4 regions of the Paenibacillus sp. FSL H8-0315 genome follow, and region 1 is predicted to be linked to each of the others. Evidence: riboswitches for the same ligand, from Rfam matches in the RefSeq annotation. Region 1 holds a riboswitch; each other region holds the start of a gene.
What was found. A riboswitch is a leader RNA that binds a small molecule or an ion and turns the genes downstream of it on or off. The one in region 1 is predicted to bind cyclic di-AMP.

Region 1 (4,424 bases):
ACCCTCAGTCTTATCACTATTTACAAGGAAAATATGATCTGCGGTCAGCTCAGAAAGCTTCTCTAGTGAGATCGGATTCCAAGTTGCTCTTGTTCCTACTGGGATCTCTGTTACTAAGTTAGGCAGCGTTACGCCAAGGTCTGTATATAATACAGCTCCACTGCTGCGGGTTTCGTCTACAATATAGAAGTTTTTTTGCACCAACCATAAAATAGCCGCGGACTCTTGTCCAATAGCTCCTGCAAGCTGTTCTTTCGCAGCCGCTGCTTTAACATCATAATCTTTAATGGCTTTTTCTGCTTCAGGGGTTTTGTTCAAAATCTCACCCATCTTGAGCAACGATTTGCGCCAATCTTGATTTAGTTCATCCCCAATTACATAAGTGGGTGCAATCTTATTCAACTGATCGTAAATCCCGTTCTGAACAGAAGACTCCGATGGGATGATAATAAGATCCGGAGCAAAGCTGGTTACAGCCTCTAACGGAAGGTCGTAACTAATTGTAGGAACATCCTTCAATTCAGTGGCCAGATAATCCTGAACGCCGTTTGTAACTGACCATTGAGCTACTGGAGTTACACCCAGAGTTACCAAAGAGTCTTCCAAATATGAACCCAGAACGCGCTGTGGATTAGCCGGAATCGTTACTTTATGACCCATTGCATCTGTTAACGTCTTAGGTGCAGCAGGTGCCTCTGTAGATTCTGCTGTAGGCGCTGTTGTAGGCGCTGTTCCTGCATTTGATGAGCTTTCAGCATTATTATTACCACAAGCGGAAAGTATTAGCGTCATCACTATTAGTCCGCTCATCGTCACTTTCATGCTTCCTGATCTTTTTCTGTTAAGCCAAAACATTAAAAACCCTCCTATATGTAACTGCTTTGATATTCAAAGGTGACCTTTACCTCTGCTTCACTTTTAAATGATATTGATTCTCATTCTCTGTGTCAACATATAAATTTCAAATTCTGTGGATTTGCAACAATTTCCTTCATATAAAATACAAAAGAGGTTATATTCCGAACGTTCCGGATATAACCTCATCTTTAATCTTCTACTTATTTATTTAAATGATACGGGACAGTCGCTACTACAACGTCCTTTTGATTCATTAGATACGAGCGGATTAAAAAGCTGGTCTGATTATGAAGCACGGCTTGCCACCAATGTTTGGTAATAAACTGTGGAATCAGAATCGTGATGTGATCCGTCGCAGCGGTCTTCCACTCTACCGTATCGATAAACTTCACTAACGGACGAATGATACTACGATATCTGGAACGAAGAACAATCAGGCGTACACCTGGATTCCATTCCTCCCACCGTTGCTCCATCTTATGAATGTCTTCTTCATCAAAGCCTACATACACAGCAACAACATTATCTGTTAGAGACTTCGCATAGCTGATGGAATGTAATACAGCACGTGTAACCCCTGCAACAGGAACAACTACAGTACTTCCTTTAATTACAGGTTTATCAGTAGCCGGACATATACGCAGTTGATCCGCAGTGTTCAAATAATGCTTATGAATACGGTGGAACACGAACATTACAGCAGGTAAGAAAATGAATGCCATCCATACGCTCGAGAATTTAGTAATGATAAATATAAGCGTAATCGTCAATGTAGTCAGCATACCGATGGTATTTACTACAAATCTTTTCACCCATCCAGCGGGTCTTGTTTTGATCCAATGCACCATCATCCCCAGTTGGGATAAGGTAAAAGGAATGAACACGCCAACCGCATATAATGGAATCAAACCTTCCGTATTCCCATGGAATGCAGTCACAAGTATGATAGACATAACTCCTAGAAAAATAATGCCATTTGAGAAGCCCAGGCGGTCACCACGGACCATAAATGCATGTGGCAGATATTTATCTTTTGCAAACATAAAGGCGAGCAGCGGAAACGCTGAATATGCTGTATTAGCTGCCAAGAACAAAATCACTGCTGTAATCCCTTGAATGAAAAAGTACAATCCGCCACGGCCAAAGGTCGATTCAGCGATCTGAGAGACAACCGTAGCCTTTTCATCTGGCACAATCCCATACCAATACGCCAGCACAGTGATTCCGGTAAACATAAAGCCAAGGATAAGTCCCATGATCATTAGCGTCTTGGCTGCATTCTTCTCAGCGGGTGCTTTAAAGTTTGGGATCGCATTAGATACGGCCTCAACCCCCGTTAGGGCTGAACAACCAGAGCTAAACGCTTTTAATAGTAGAAACAAACTTACATTAGATACGGCGCTGCCTATTTCAGGAACATTCGCATGCGCGCCACCCATTGCATATTTAACGATACCGGAGATAATCAGAACAACAATCGAAACCACAAACAAATACACTGGAATTGCGATAAATGAAGCCGATTCAGTCACTCCGCGAAGATTAATGATTGTTAATAAAACGATAACAGATACAGCGATGAGAACAGTATGATTATGAAGACTTGGAAAAGCCGATGTGATCGCATCCGTCCCTGCCGAGGCACTAACCGCTACGGTAAGAATGTAATCCACCAATAATGAACCCCCAGCGAGCAGCCCTGTCGGAATACCAAGATTACTCTTGGCTACGATATAAGCTCCGCCTCCTTGCGGATAAGCAAAAATCGTCTGCCGATAGGATAAAATCAGGATGGCCAGCAGGCCCAATACGGCTAATGCAATTGGCAGGGAATACCAGATGGCAGTAAACCCGGCAGCCACTAGTACAATCAGAATTTGTTCCGTTCCGTAGGCTACAGACGAGAGCGCATCAGAAGACAGAACAGCCAGTGCTTTAACCTTGGATAACTTTTCATGATCGAGTTCATTCGACTTCATCGGACGTCCGATCAATAGTCGTTTTACCTTGCTTACCATGGTGGATACAGTTCCTTTCTTTGGGAGCTGAAACGGAATTTCCGTGCGCTGTTTTCATCGGTGGATTTCATAAATGCAGACACAAAAATAAGCATACGGAAATGATCCGCATGCTTATGCATGGTCATTTTCCCACCTTGCTTACGAGGTTAGCTGGCGGATTCGGGCTGTGGTTATAGCCCTACGGTAGAGGTCTGTTCGACCCGGTTCCGATTCACCCCATTGGCATGAATGCCAAGTTTGGTTCCCCCGTTTTTCCTAAGAAAATTCAGCGCATATTCAACTTCTCACAAGGTCTAATATTAGTCTACAAAGTGCCTACAGTAAAGCGTTGAAAAAAATGAAAAAAGAATGAAAAAACATCCAATAAGCTCAAATATAGCGTCTTATTGGATGCTCTCTTTCATTATCTTCAATTATCCCTCTAGCCCGTGATTTTAATACCTTTTCAGCTTTTTTGTACCTTCCAAAGTGAAAACTAAAATCCTAAGCTCTCCTCTGCATCTACTTCAATCATTTCTTCTTCCTTACGTCCATACCAAAGAAGGAGACTAATTAGAGCAAAAGCGATTAAAGCTAACAAAGGAATCGTAATAAATCCGAAGTAGTTCAAATAATCTTTATTACAAGGAACACCAATTGTACAAGGTAGAACTTTACTTAATGCTGGAATCTTCTGTTCCGCATAATGATAGATTGAGATACTGCCACCAATCAAACTTAATGGAAGCACATAAGGAATGACGCGCTTATCTCCACGGAAAGTGGCAATTCCCAACAAAAATAACTGCGGATACATAAAAATCCGCTGAAACCAGCAAAGCTTACAAGGTTCATACTTCAAGACTTCACTTAAATACAAGCTACCAGCTACAGCAACCAAAGAGACGAACCAGGCCAGATAGAGGCAGTTACGCTTGCAAAAAGATAGGAATTTTGTCACTTTGCCTCCACTGCTTTTGCGGCGGTGTTAATTTCAGATGTAATCGCTTCAATATCGAAAGGTTCAGCCGTTTTCACTCCATTAATGTAGAGCGAAGGCGTAGTTGTCACGCCTGCGTCAGTTGCCAACTGAATGTCTTTCTTCAGCTCATCTGCATAAGTTTTCTCTTGGATGTCTTTACGCAACAGATCGTAATCGATCGCTAATTTCTCTTTTTCAGCAAGGCTTACCAAGAAATCCTCAGTGGCCCATTCCACGCTCTCATCCCCTTGCTGCGCATACACAGCATCATAGAACTTCCAGAATTCATCCTTATTCTGATGGTATACAGACAATGCAGCTAGTGAAGCTGTCTCAGAGTCAGGACCAACGAAAGCCATATTTACAAAGTAAAGAGCTGCTTTTCCCTCGTTGACAAAATCTTGAACAATTTTCGGTTTCATGGAGCCAGCAAACTGGGAACAAGCTGGACATTTGAAATCACCAAATTCAACAAGCTTAACAGGTGCATCCTCATTACCAATCCTAGGTAGCTCACTGTAATTGAATTCTACCGGTTCTCCTGTAGAGACATTCTTTGCTGCATCTTTCGAAGCTAACATAAA
Region 2 (4,424 bases), 3.7 Mb from region 1:
ATATGCCATGCTTATGTTGTTCTTTATGTCCATTATGATGACAGGCAACATGATTGCCGCAGAGATAACTTCTGAGAAAAGCTCGCGGATTATGGAGATTCTGATTACAAGTGCCTCACCTTTAGCGCAAATGTTCGGTAAAGTTATCGGTGTTTTCCTAGTAGGAATATTGCAAATTGGGATCTTTGTCGCAGCGATCGTCGTCAATTTGACGCTCCCGCATAATGCGACTGTATTGGCTGATTTTGATCTCGATTTAGGCCAGCTCAATATTAACTTGCTGCTCTATGGATTTGTCTTGTACGTATTAGGTTACTTCCTCTATGCCTTGATGTATGCGGCTGTAGGTTCGATTGTCAGCCGTACGGAGGATCTCGGTCAGGCGGTAATGCCAATCATGATGTTAGGCTTCGTAGCGTTCTATGTTCCACTGTTCAGTATCTCCAATGCAGATACTCTAGTGGTTAAGATAGCGAGTTATGTGCCTTTCACCTCACCATTGACGATGCTGCTCCGAATTGGTGTCGGCGAGGTGGCGATCTGGCAAGTCATTGTATCGCTGCTGATCCTGCTTGTGACTACCTTCATCTTCGGATGGCTGGCAGCCAAGATCTATCGTACCGGCGTACTGATGTACGGCAAACGCCCAAGTATTAAAGAAATCAGAAAAGCAATGAAAGCTTACAAGATCTAAGAAGACCTCATAATAACTTTTAAGGAGTGCTAATGATGTCTACAAGCGAACAATATACCATTATGCTTTTAATGAGTTCTGTATCGCTGGCTACAGTTAGTAGAATGCTTCCGGATGGCTCCACTTTTATGGATTTTGTTCAAGGCCTATTGACTGGTGTTGCTATAGTGGGGATGTTGGCGGGATTGTGGATGTACGGTAAGGCGCGTAAGAGTAAAGCGTAATAGTAAGCACTGAGTTTTCGGGGGTATCCCAACAACCATTTATGGTTGTTGGGATATCCCCGTTTTTGAGTTGGCAATCTCTTTGTATACGAGCTGATATAGCTAACGGACCCAGCAGCACTTAAATGCAACAATCATCGAGATTTAGCAAGATATCGGACACTATAGTCGCTATTGGCATGAAAAATGGTGAATTAGTAGCTCTTTTAACCAAATAGTTGCACTGGAGTCCGATACTATGCTCAAAAGGCGATAAACGTGTAAGTAACGTCATCTGGGTCCGTAAGCCTTGTCTTGGTGGAAGATGATTAGGGCTTGCTTTAAGACGATCCAAGACGCTCATCGCTCGAGATTTTTACTTTTGGACTCAGAAGGCGTTATTTGGCGATTTCAAGGTCTTTTGAAGGGGGTGCGGACTCCAGTGATGCTATTGAGTGGAAGTAGGCGTATATTTGGTGCTCTATAAACAATTAGTGACTCTGGAGTCCGAACGCCGACCATATTTGAGGAAAAGCTTCAATTAAAGGCTCCTGAGTCCGTTAGATGCTTCATGCGCTTAAAGATTGTCTGAATTCTAGTCAGTGACTAAATTATAGAAAGATTTGCGCTCGTTAGTATATCCGTTTGGGTGGTCATCTGCTCCCGTACAGCTCTAAGCTGTGTTTTCAGTGCGGGAACACTTTTTTGCAGAATAATGCTTATTTGAGAAAGAGGCAGCTTTAGACCGTACCACATGACCTTCACAAGCTGTTCCTCCCAAGGTAATGCCTTAGCCGATAGAAGCGAGCGCCGGGCAAAAGAATCAGCACACTGGCGAATACAAGTGCGGTAAGCGTGGATAGAGAATAACTGAGGATCGAAATCATCCTGACGATATATTTTATGAAGCTCTGTGAAGGTGCGGATAGTAATCTTGTCTGCCTCATTAGATTGTTCTAACAACATGGAACTAAGTACGTAGACTTCATTAGTATACTTTTGAACACACTCTGCAAATTTAGTACTGTAGGTGGACTCGGGAGGTAAGGGGTCAGGCATGGTGAACACGATCCTTTCAGATTGAGAGATTTGCTTGAATCTATAATATAGAAAAGTAAGAGATGGATTTATTGATGAGATCGGCGGTGTCTGGTTCCGGGCAACTGTGTTTCTGCTGGGAGGCACTGGATAAAGCTTTGGAAGGTTTGTAGTAGAGCCGTTCACTTCTGGAATTGCTCCCCCCTGCTGCAACACTGTACAGACGCCCTTGCTGAATATGCCCTGCCAAGGATTTACCCTGGAGCTTGGCCTTTAAATCCTGCAAAGCACCCTGAACTAGCTCAAGCTTAACCTGCTCCCAATCTGAACCTTCGCGACGGACCTTATCCAGCGCTTCCTCAAGACGGCAATGACAGATAGCCCGTAAAAAAGAACTCCATTTAATGAGATCGAAATTTTTGGTGTTGGCAGAGATCAGACAAGCCCCCCAACTGCAGCCTCCCTTACAGGTGAGCTTCAGAATACCATAACGGCAGCCTTCAGCCCCTTCCATTCCATAGTGAATAGGCTCGGGTTCATCCAATACAAATACTTCAATGCGGGATAGTCTGCGCTGGTCCATAGTAGGGTTCCTCCTTAGATTTCCAAAAGCTTTAAGTCAACATGATGAGTGACACTAGCCTTTTCTACACAAGCGAGCATCTCCATTTTATTCTCACAGACTGCGGTATGCTCTAGCCATAGTCGGAACTTCTCTTTTCGTATAACAGATAGATGTAAGGGAAAGGTGCTGCGGGATCTCAAGACATACCAACCGGCGCTTACATCTTTCCAAGGCTCCTTGAAGGCTGTAAACCACGGGAGCTTTTGGTGTGATGACCAATCCTGCTGCTGCTGTTGTTCTCGAATTTTTTTATATATCTCATATACAATCTTAGAGTCTAAACAGTCTTTACAAGAAGAAGGTGTGCTGAACTGGCGAAGGGCTTGGATCTGGTTCTGGCCAAATGCATAGCCTACAATGTACCTGTGATTATGTTCTTCGAACCACAAGGCCCCGAAACAAACGTAATTTAGACTTATCGGCTCAAGCAGTCCTTGATGTATCCCTAAATAATAGTGCTTCAAAACATTCACCCCATCCAGCGTGCTATCACCTAATAAGCTCAGGTAACGCAAAAACCGCAGCAAGAGGAGGACCTCTGCTGCGGTTTTGGATTACAGGCAGATATACCTGGGCCAAAGCGTGGCGGATCAAGGGTCTCTCTCTTTACGCTTACGAGGTTAGCTGTCGGATTCGGACGGTGAGAGTCGCCCTACCTATTGAGACTTATGCAGTCTCCTTTGGATTCACCCCAAGTAGGCCAGGTGGCCTGATGGTTCCCCCGTTCCCTGCGAATGCAGGAACTCAGCGTTGATTGTTTTTCATGAATTAGATTCAACCCGAATCATACTCTTTTCAAGATTTTCTGTAAAAAACGGAAAATGTTCTTTTAGAGCAATTTTAACCATATCCTGCCGACTACGACTGAAAAACGAGGTAAATAGGTATTTATGGCGTGTTATCGCGCCTCTTTCTCGCTCAGCCTCAGCTTCTTGCGTTTCTACCTATAATGGGAATTTGCAGTATTTTCGCTCTAAAAAGGTGAATAAAATCACATGGGTTATAGATAGCGATTAAACGCTCCAAACTCGAGTAAACAAGAGATATAGAGAGATTAGATATCAAGTAAGCGCTATCTAATGGGAAAATAGTTTTTAATTTGCATTATTTTGGCATCATTCAGGTTTTACAAGTCTTCGTGCATAAGAGTATGATTACTCCTGTTTCAACGACAATCGAATATTTGATCCGCTTAATTTCCGGTAAGGAAAGCGGGGGAACCAACAATCGGCAGCCGATGTGAGAGTCGGAAGCCGATTATGGGGTGAATCCTGTAGAGGGTGTGAGTGAGCTCGCATCTATACAGGTAGGGCGACTCTCACCGCCCGAATCCGACAGCTAACCTCGTAAGCGTATGGAGAGAGGATGAGTGCAATGTGACCGCTAGCGAGCCACAGAGGAGATCCTTTGTGGCTTTTTGCTGTGCTCTTAGAAGCAAAGCATTTATGGAGGCCTCCCCTAAGAGGTCGCTAAATTCATCATTAGCGGTATTTGTAAGGCAGCGTCTAATGACGTGACACAACCGAGCTTTAGGTTGTGCCCGAAAATGACGATAGGTCAACATCCTTTCGGAGATTTTCGTTGCCTCCTTGTTGTAAATGAGCAGGAGGAGAAAAAAAGATGACGGATCAGAATGAATATGTGCTTGTATGTGCGCCTACAAAGGCGGGAGAACATTTCATTAAACTTCTGAAGTTCAGGGGTATTAAGATGGCGGGATTAACCAACAATGTGGCTGAGAAAGCTTTACTTGAGGAGCTCGGGATTGAGCAGGTTATTCTAGTGGATACCCGCCATCAGAGCACTTGGTTTCGCCCATCGTTCCCGGTAGGCAGGGTATATCTGTTTGAGAGCAGCTTTCCGC
Region 3 (4,424 bases), 2.0 Mb from region 1:
TATTCCGCTTTCCCTATTTAGGGCAACAATACTGCAGCCATATTTAGCTCTTGTATTTAAATCAGACAAGCTTCTGCCGTTCATGCAGGAAGGTACGGTCAGCTCGACAATTTTATAATCCTTGGACAGTTCAATATAATCCAGCAAATTGGGCGTCACCAGCTGATGTGCCACACGAATCCCCATATCCCGCTCCGGAAAAATAACCCGATCAACCCCCAGCCGCGACAGTGCGCGGCCATGAAGGATAGAGATTGCCTTAGCCACCACTTGCTTGACTCCAATCTCCTTCAACAAAATGGCCGCCAGAATGCTTCTCTCCATATTGTCACCAATCGCAACAATCCCACAATCAAAGTTCCGTACACCAAGCGAGCGCATAATTCCCTCATCTGTAGCATCTGCTACTACCGTATGCGTCAGCTGATCGCTCATTTCCTCCACGCGTTCTTCATGGTGGTCAATGCCGAGCACCTCGTAGCCCATTTCCATCAGCTCAAGCGCCAGGCTTGAACCGAAGCGACCTAAGCCGATTACTACAAATTGCTGTGCTTTCATTTCTAATTAACTCCTATCCAATAATTATTTTACCTTCCGGATACTTATACAGTGGTTTACCCTGTTTGGGACCGAGTGCATACGCTAAGGTTAGTGGACCTAGCCGACCTGCAAACATCGTCAGACAGAGTAGAATCTTACCGATCGCTGACAGTTCCGGAGTTAGCCCCATAGTCAGTCCTACCGTAGCAAAGGCGGAGGTCGTCTCAAACAAGATTGCCAAGAAATTACTGTCTTCAGTTGTGGAGAGTATCATCGACACAGAGGCGATTAACAACAAAGCCAGCAGCGTGATCGTTAATGCCTTGTAGATGCGCTCTTGAGCCAGCCGATAACGGAACAACACAACATCTTCCCGTCCACGCAGCATAGCAATTACAGCACCAATCATCATTGTAAAGGTTGTTGTCTTGATCCCGCCGCCCGTTGAGCCCGGAGAAGCACCAATAAACATAAGAATCACTATAAAAAATTGTGTAGCCTGCCGAAGTCCAGCAATATCTACTGTGTTCGCGCCAGCCGTACGGGGAGACACGGATTGAAAGAAGGCCGATAATATTTTACCGCCGAAATTCAGTGAACCCAGGGTACGAGTGTTAGTAAACTCAAATATAAAAATAACCAAAGCTCCGATCAGAATCAGCCCTGTGCTGGTGGACAGGACAACTTTACTATGTAGAGACAGCCTGCGGGTTACCCGAAACTCCACCAGATCTGACATTACAATAAAACCAATCCCGCCGGAGACAATCAGAAACATCACAATAATATTCACAAGCGGATCATATACATAATCAGTTAAACTGCGAAAATCCCCAAAAATATCGAACCCCGCATTATTAAACATAGACACCGCATGAAATATGCCATAATAAATCGCTTTTCCCAACGGCATATCAAAAGCCCAGCGAATAGACAGCAGCACAGCGGCACAGCCTTCTATGACAAGAGAATATATGAGGACTCTCCGGATCAGTCGCACAATTCCTTCCATAGAGCCTTGATTCATGGCTTCCTGTAGGATTAGCCTGTCCCGCAAAGATATTTTACGCTTTAACACCAGTGAAAATAGAGTGGCCATGGTCATAAAACCTAAGCCGCCGATCTGGATCAGGATCATAATTACGGTTTTCCCAAAAATGGTGAACGAAGTTCCGGTATCCAGCACAACAAGCCCTGTAACACAGGTTGCCGACGTTGAAGTAAATAATGCATCAATAAATTCCACGGAATTCCCGCTTGTGCTTGAGATGGGCAGCATAAGCAGCAAGGCCCCTATCAGAATGATCGATGCAAAACCAAGCACCAGTATCTGCGGCGGCGAGAGCTTCAGAAACTTAAATTCAGAAATCCTGCGAAACTGTGAAGCCACTTTGCTCACCTTCTTATCAAAAATTCCAACAAAAAAAGCACTGGAAAACCAATGCTGACTTGGTTCCTGCAGTAAATTAGCCTACGAGGTTAGCTGTCGGATTCGGACTGTGCAGGCTGCCCTATTCGTTCCCAGAACGAAATTCACCCCTGATGAAAGTGCCATTTATCGTGTACACTCCACTTTTCATCACTTCTTATGGTTCCCCCGTTTTCACCAGAAATTCGGCTACTATACAATTGCATACAAATTATATACGTTATTTAGTGAATTCACAAAGACACAATTAATGCTCATTCACATGAAAAAATGCGGTTTAAAGAGACTGCATCAAAAGGAGTGCCTTTTCTCATCACTTTTCCGTGTTTTCCCTGCAATTACACCGATTCTCATCATTCGTGCAGAAATGAACACGATAAAATTCATGGTATAAATTCACATGACTATTCTATACTATCTCTATTACCCATAAAAAGAACATATAATGTTTTTTGTAACCAACCAGGCACTAATACTATAATGGAACATAACATTGTCAGTACATAACAAGGAGGCGTTACATGAATCCCGTCGGCCAGCCCTTACAGCAACGTGCCCTCTCCAAGAGGCTCATCATCTCGGGCATTATCGGTCTTATTCTATTTATTATGTTTCAGATTTCCCCTTCACTGCTTAGTAGCCCTACAGGTGAAGATACCACCGTCATTAGCAAGGCAGAAGCCCGTGATCAAGCCATATTATTCGCAGAACAAAAGCTCAACTACACCGAAGCACCAAACGATCAATGGAATGTACTTTACCAGACGGACTCTTCCTTTTATGGTTATATGTCTCGCGAGAAGCTTGTGGAGGACTACACCAAGAAAAAATTGGATCAAAAATATCCTTTTGATGTCTTTCGTGCAACGCTTACTCCTTCAGCGGAGCAAGAGCCGCAAATCATCGTTGACCTCAATATGTATAACGGTAAGATTGTCGCTTTCTCAAAGGCTGCAAAAGTTACCTCCGAAGAGGGGTCAGGCATCGCTTCCGTTGGTGCAAAAGAGGACAAGGGAGCTGACCTCACTCTAGCGCAGAAGGAGAATCTTGCTCGTCCTTGGCTTCAGGAATGGGAAGTAAATCCTGCCAAGCTACAAATTGAATCGAATACAGGAAGCCATGGGCTAGTGTATACGGATAGTACTGTTCAGGTCGGCGAATCCTTATTGCACTATTATTTTGATTTCAGTGGAGAGCAGGTATCCAGCTTTAATGCCGGATTCACTGCACCAGCTTGGCATACCTCCTACGTACAAGGACAGACCTCTTTAGCGGAAAAGCTAACATTATTCGGTTACGGTATACCCACACTGATTTTAGGAATTCTGGCACTCGTCTACAGTATTCTTAGAAGAGAGCATACTTCCTTTAAACGTGGAGTATTCCTAAGCTCAGCCTATTTTGTAATCATGATGATCAGCACCTATAATATGCTGCCTGAATCTACGGGTGAAGGGCTAGAAGCACAGATTACCTCTGTCATTATGTTTATCATTTATGCTTTGTACAGCCTGCTGATGTCCTCCTTGCTCTACTTCTCTTTAGTGGGCGGCAATGGCTTATGGCGAAAAGAGGAAGGCATGAACCCTTGGCCCCGCGCCAAAGAGCCCGGCTATGGACAATATGTGTTGGACAGTATCCGGGCTGGTTACATCTGGGCTTTCGTTCTGCTAGGGGTGCAGACGGTTATGTTCATCATATTATCGTTTACCTTGCACAATTGGTCTACTACAGACGCCACCCAATCTCCTTATAACATGAGATATGCTTGGCTTCTGCCTATCGTCGCATGGCTCGCTGGTTTATCTGAGGAAGCCATTTATCGCTTTTTCGGAATTCCTATGCTGAAAAAGGTGTTCCGGAACACTTTTATCGCTTGCTTGATCACCACGCTGGTTTGGGCGTTTGGCCATACGTTATATCCGATCTATCCCATCAGCTCCCGTCCCATTGAGCTGACTGTAATCGGGCTGCTGTTCAGCTATATTTTCCTTCGTTACGGGTTTATTGCTGTCATGTTCAGCCATGTCGTGTTTGACAGCATCCTGATGGGCGCTACGCTGATCTTTATGAAGGAGAGCGTAAATGTAGGCGCGGGTATCTTCGCGATTATTATGCCGTTCATAGTCGCTTACATCGTCTATCGATTTAATCCACCACAGAAGCCTAAGCCGGTGGAGCCTTCTTCTTTGATTTAAACTAATGTGAAGACGTAATGAAATTAAAAAAGGGCATCAAAGCCGCTTTAGTCGCTGCTTTGATACCCTTTTTCTTTTGTCACCATTGCTATGAGGTTGGCTCTTCATCCTTGAGCGCATCAAGAATTTGTTTTGCCAGCTTTTCTCCAATAGAAAGTGTACGGAAATCATCCACGGAGGCTTCTTTAATTTTCTTAAGCGACCCGAAATGCTTTAGCAGCGCTTTACGGCGCTTCTCACCTATACCAGGTATAGAG
Region 4 (4,424 bases), 3.2 Mb from region 1:
TTACGGCTCTAGATCTTCGAGCGGCGCATGAATTTAATGAAGCCTTTGAAAAAAATCATTAGTTTAGCCAAAATCATAAAATAAACGCCCGTGCATAGATAGTCACCTATCTCATACACGGGCGTTTTTAGTTGCTTGATGGGTTACTTTTTCTCTGAGAGCCAGAGTGCGACGTTGGCGATCTCTTCAGGGGCTAGCTTCTCTTTAAAGGAAGGCATTTGACCACGTCCTTTGGTGACGATGCTGTAGATTTCCTCAGCGTCATGCTGGCCGCCTTCATTCTGAAGACTTGGTCCAACTCCACCTTGAAGCTGATCGCCGTGACAGGTGATACAGCTGGCTTTCACGGTTGCTTCTGCCTTTGCTGCGTCCAGTTGAACTACCGGCATCGTGGGCTTATTTTCTTCCGCTACCTCTTCTTTACCCGGAAGTGTAAACATGAGTACTACCGCAAAGGCACAGGCGGCAAAAAACAAACCGCTCATGATCCATTTCTGCATCCCAATTCGTCCCTTCTATGTAAGCTGCTCCCTACATTATAGCTTATGGTGAAGCGTTATCATAGGGTTTGTGACAAAAAAATGAACGAGAATACAATCATTCTTATGAAATATCTGGTATTTAATATCATTTGTCATAGACCATGCAATAAAAAGGTTTGTCTCCTGTAGGTGTGCGGCGTTCATACGTATCTGTAATCGTAAATCCACATTTTTGATAAGTTCGAATGGCGCGTTGGTTCCAGGTCAGGACTTCTAGATCTATCTCTCGATCAGGATAACGACTCAAGGCTGTCTGGACGATGGCATCTACGAATAGTTTGCCTAAACCATGGCCGCATAGATCGGGGCGCATCCCAACTCCTAAACGGACGACTCCTTCCATCGGGAACAACTGTGCGAATCCGCACAAAACCTCTTGTTCATTTAATATGGAGATATATTGTTCCTCCCGGAGCTGCGGATCACCAAACTCGATGCCAAGAGCCTGCATCTGCTCCCACGGCATCCAGCCATAAATATTATATGGGGGCGTATAGCTCCACTTACAAATAGCTTCTCCGTGAATTGCCTCCATAGGAACAACATGAAAAGTTACCGAGGGATTTATCATAAAGTCAACGATCTCCTTTCACGAGGACATTGCTATATTACTAATTATATACAAAATGGGGGAGGTTCGACTCAGAAACTTTATATGAGAGGAATGTTTTACAAATTATGAGAGGGGTAAATAAGTAATAAGACAAAAAAACAAGCTCTCCTCCAAGAGTTACCTTGGAAAAGAGCCTATGTACGTTACTTATTGCACATCATCATTGTCTTCCGATTCAGCAGCAACCGATTGATAAGCGTCTGTGCTCATAATGCGCTTGGCACCAACGTAGCGTTTCACGTAGTAGCTATCACTCAGAGAGCTAATCGTAACACCGCGTGAGGTAGAAGCGTGTGCGAACTTACCTTCACCGACATAAATGCCGACATGGGAGACACCTTTGCCACTTGTATTGAAGAATACAAGATCTCCGGCTCTTATATCATCACGGGAGATTGCTGTGCCCATTTGATATTGGGAACCTGATTGGTGTGGAAGGTTAATGCCAATCTTATCAAACACATACATTGTAAATCCGGAGCAATCAAATCCGTTAGTGGATATACCGCCGGATACGTATTTAGTACCGATGGCCTTGTCAATCACTTTATCCATTTTGGAATCTGCGAAAGCGCTTCCTGCTCCGATGGTGAGGATGATGGAAAAGCTTAGTACTGCTGCTGCTAACTTCTTCTTCAAAAGTGTATACCCCTTCCAAATGCCTACGAGGTTAGCTTAAGGGTTCGGTTGAAGGTCCCCTATGACCCCTCTATATAATGGAGGTCAATTCACCCAAAGTTGGTTCCCCCGTTTTCCTAATAGTTAGGAAACTCGGCTCATACTGTTGATTAGGATTAGCTTGTAATCAATACATGACAAAACCTTTGTAAATAACAACTTAATGATTACAAAAATGTTACTAAAATCTCACTGCGCTAATTGTAACAAACAGAAAGCCGCTTGGCAATCGTTTTTAACATATTAATGCAGAAAAATTGGCATTTTTACGGTAGAAAGGCATATGTAAGCGTTAATAATGACCTAATTTTTAATATAATTGCAATTTTTATCAAATAAACGTGTTTCAATTGGGCTCTATTAGTGTAAAAATATATTATGGAAAAAAGAAAAACCCGAATTTGATTACGGGCATAATCAGATTCAGGTTCATATAGTTGTAATTATGAGGTTATAGTTGTGAGGAAGGTTTCAATCGAAGGCTACAGCTTGATAAGCTGAAGTACTCATTACTCTTTTAGCGCCAACATAACGATTGGCCCAGTAGGCCTGACTGAGTGAAGTGATGGTCACTCCACGCGAAGAGGACGATTGTGCGAATTTTCCGTTTCCAACATAAATGCCGACATGGGATACTCCATTGCCAAGTGTGTTAAAGAACACTAGATCACCAGAACGCAGATTGCTTTTGGATACAGCAGTTCCAACGCTATATTGAGCTTTTGATGTACGAGGTAAAGTAAGACCCACATTCTTGAATACATATTTTGTAAATCCAGAGCAATCAAATCCGGCAGTGCTTGTACCTCCGGTTTTATAGGCAACTCCAATAGTCTTTGAGATTACAGTGTCCATCTTAGAGTCGGCAAAGGCGCTTCCTCCACCAATAGATAATGCCATTACAAGTCCTAGCGCCGCAGCGACGCATTTTTTTCTTAAATTATGTCTTTTCAAAAGATGTACTCCTTCCAAGGCCTGCGAGGTTAGCTTAAGGGTTCGGTAGAAGATTCCCTATGATCCCTGTAAAGCGAGATCAATTCACCCAAAATATGGTTCCCCCACTTCCCGGTGCAAAGGAATTAGGCGTGTTAAGCACCAAGAGAATGACGTTTCGACAGTTACACTTACGATAAATACATTTAGTTATGTAGGAATCGTTTCAATTGATTACAAAATTGTTACTAATAGCACAGGACTTATTGTAACAGAGCTTTTATGATTTTGCAAATACTCTTAAGTTATCCGTAATGAGAAAAAGTCCCAGCTCCTGAATACAGGAATTGGGACCTTTTTATTATGTCAAATAAGGTTAATTTATTGTGGAAATGCTTTGCTACACCATAGATGATATTGTGCAGAGATTCCCCACATTTTTAAGAGCGTAGAAGGTAGTGGTGAGATTTGCCGTATTATAAGTGCCGGCAGGCCGGGACAGAACAGACCCGTCAGTCCGCACACTAGCAGTAAGAGCAAGCCTCCCGCACCAAGTACAATGGAAACACCTATAGCAGGAATCAGTGACCGCAAGCAGATGAACAGTGAGGAGAACATTCCTGTACCGCCGGTGTAACCAAACTGCATATATAGAAGAAACAGGCGCACGATAAAAATATATATAAGCCATGCCAATACGTATGGTACTAAATGAAGTAACAAAGTGTAGTTAAACAAAGAGGATAAGAACAGCCCGTACATTTTTGGAGCAAGCCAGTAAAGCGGCAGCAGGGTCAGCACCCATTCGATTAGGCTAAAGACTAAGACAGGTAGTCCATAGATCTTCATGCCGGGGAAAAAGAACAGCCCGCGCTCGCCCTTTCGCTCCTGGTGCAGCTCATGCAGCAATCCTGCCCTTATGAAAGGAGAAAGCAGAAGTCGCAAGACAACAAGTCCTAGAAGCATCCATAACCAAGTGCGTATCGCAGGGTCAGTATTCAAGCTGAACTGTCCCTCGATATAATACAACAGTCTGCCCATACCGCTGCCGCCGGCGTCTTTATCTGGATAGCGCAGTAGAATTGGAATAATAGCAGATCGGATGAAACCATACATAAAGTAGCCCCAGAGCAGTCGGTAGATGAAGAGCAGAATTAAAATATAAAATTGCTCCTTCATGCTTTGCCAGCCGCGGGTTATCGATATTCTCACAATCATTCACCTCACCAGACAAGAGTTCCGAGCACGGTTTCAAGTAGTTTAGTTACACTTAACGTCCAGCGAGAGAGCGTCTTGGGCTCTATTTCCGCCAGCCTAAAGTTGTTTAAATGTTTGCTCTCCAATAAGATGGAATGCTCAGGGTCAATCTCAGCAGAGAGAAGAGGCTTATCGCTTAACAATTGAAACGTAGTCTCTGCTCCTTCACCGTTCCAGACCCGCTGTACCGAAGAGCTGTCGGCGAATGTGAATTTCACGGGAACATCATCGTAATGGCTCCCTTTATTTGAAATCTTCACTAATGATTCGTAGCTTTGAGCATCGCCGCTGTTATTTTTTTTAAAAGTAATCGTATCTACTGAGAAGTCAGGCGCACCATCACCATAAATGTAATCATCGAAATAGGCCTGCCATGATTTTTTGGTTACCTTCTCAACGAC

Region 2: it holds a riboswitch for cyclic di-AMP, as region 1 does, so the genes downstream of both, MHB56_RS17135 (hypothetical protein) here and MHB56_RS00830 (APC family permease) in region 1, are expected to answer to the same signal.
Region 3: it holds a riboswitch for cyclic di-AMP, as region 1 does, so the genes downstream of both, MHB56_RS09530 (TrkH family potassium uptake protein) here and MHB56_RS00830 (APC family permease) in region 1, are expected to answer to the same signal.
Region 4: it holds a riboswitch for cyclic di-AMP, as region 1 does, so the genes downstream of both, MHB56_RS15015 (C40 family peptidase) here and MHB56_RS00830 (APC family permease) in region 1, are expected to answer to the same signal.

What each region holds. Positions count from the first base shown of each region.
Region 1 is NZ_JBBOTA010000001.1:224,859-229,282, forward strand. Features, by position in the region: gene MHB56_RS00825 (iron-hydroxamate ABC transporter substrate-binding protein) at 1-855, opposite strand, end outside; gene MHB56_RS00830 (APC family permease) at 1,059-2,876, opposite strand; cyclic di-AMP (ydaO/yuaA leader) riboswitch at 3,001-3,160, opposite strand; gene MHB56_RS00835 (disulfide oxidoreductase) at 3,355-3,819, opposite strand; gene MHB56_RS00840 (DsbA family protein) at 3,816-4,424, opposite strand, start outside.
Region 2 is NZ_JBBOTA010000001.1:3,927,893-3,932,316, forward strand. Features, by position in the region: gene MHB56_RS17115 (ABC transporter permease) at 1-694, shown strand, start outside; gene MHB56_RS17120 (hypothetical protein) at 730-918, shown strand; gene MHB56_RS17125 (hypothetical protein) at 1,504-1,956, opposite strand; gene MHB56_RS17130 (hypothetical protein) at 1,997-2,518, opposite strand; gene MHB56_RS17135 (hypothetical protein) at 2,533-3,087, opposite strand; cyclic di-AMP (ydaO/yuaA leader) riboswitch at 3,156-3,320, opposite strand; cyclic di-AMP (ydaO/yuaA leader) riboswitch at 3,740-3,929, shown strand; gene MHB56_RS17140 (hypothetical protein) at 4,181-4,424, shown strand, end outside.
Region 3 is NZ_JBBOTA010000001.1:2,212,547-2,216,970, forward strand. Features, by position in the region: gene MHB56_RS09525 (potassium channel family protein) at 1-558, opposite strand, end outside; gene MHB56_RS09530 (TrkH family potassium uptake protein) at 572-1,930, opposite strand; cyclic di-AMP (ydaO/yuaA leader) riboswitch at 1,993-2,170, opposite strand; gene MHB56_RS09535 (CPBP family intramembrane glutamic endopeptidase) at 2,491-4,167, shown strand; gene uvrC (excinuclease ABC subunit UvrC) at 4,256-4,424, opposite strand, start outside.
Region 4 is NZ_JBBOTA010000001.1:3,439,594-3,444,017, forward strand. Features, by position in the region: gene MHB56_RS15000 (4a-hydroxytetrahydrobiopterin dehydratase) at 1-62, shown strand, start outside; gene MHB56_RS15005 (c-type cytochrome) at 144-500, opposite strand; gene MHB56_RS15010 (GNAT family N-acetyltransferase) at 628-1,113, opposite strand; gene MHB56_RS15015 (C40 family peptidase) at 1,303-1,794, opposite strand; cyclic di-AMP (ydaO/yuaA leader) riboswitch at 1,800-1,942, opposite strand; gene MHB56_RS15020 (C40 family peptidase) at 2,305-2,733, opposite strand; cyclic di-AMP (ydaO/yuaA leader) riboswitch at 2,791-2,929, opposite strand; gene MHB56_RS15025 (hypothetical protein) at 3,148-3,978, opposite strand; gene MHB56_RS15030 (M1 family metallopeptidase) at 3,990-4,424, opposite strand, start outside.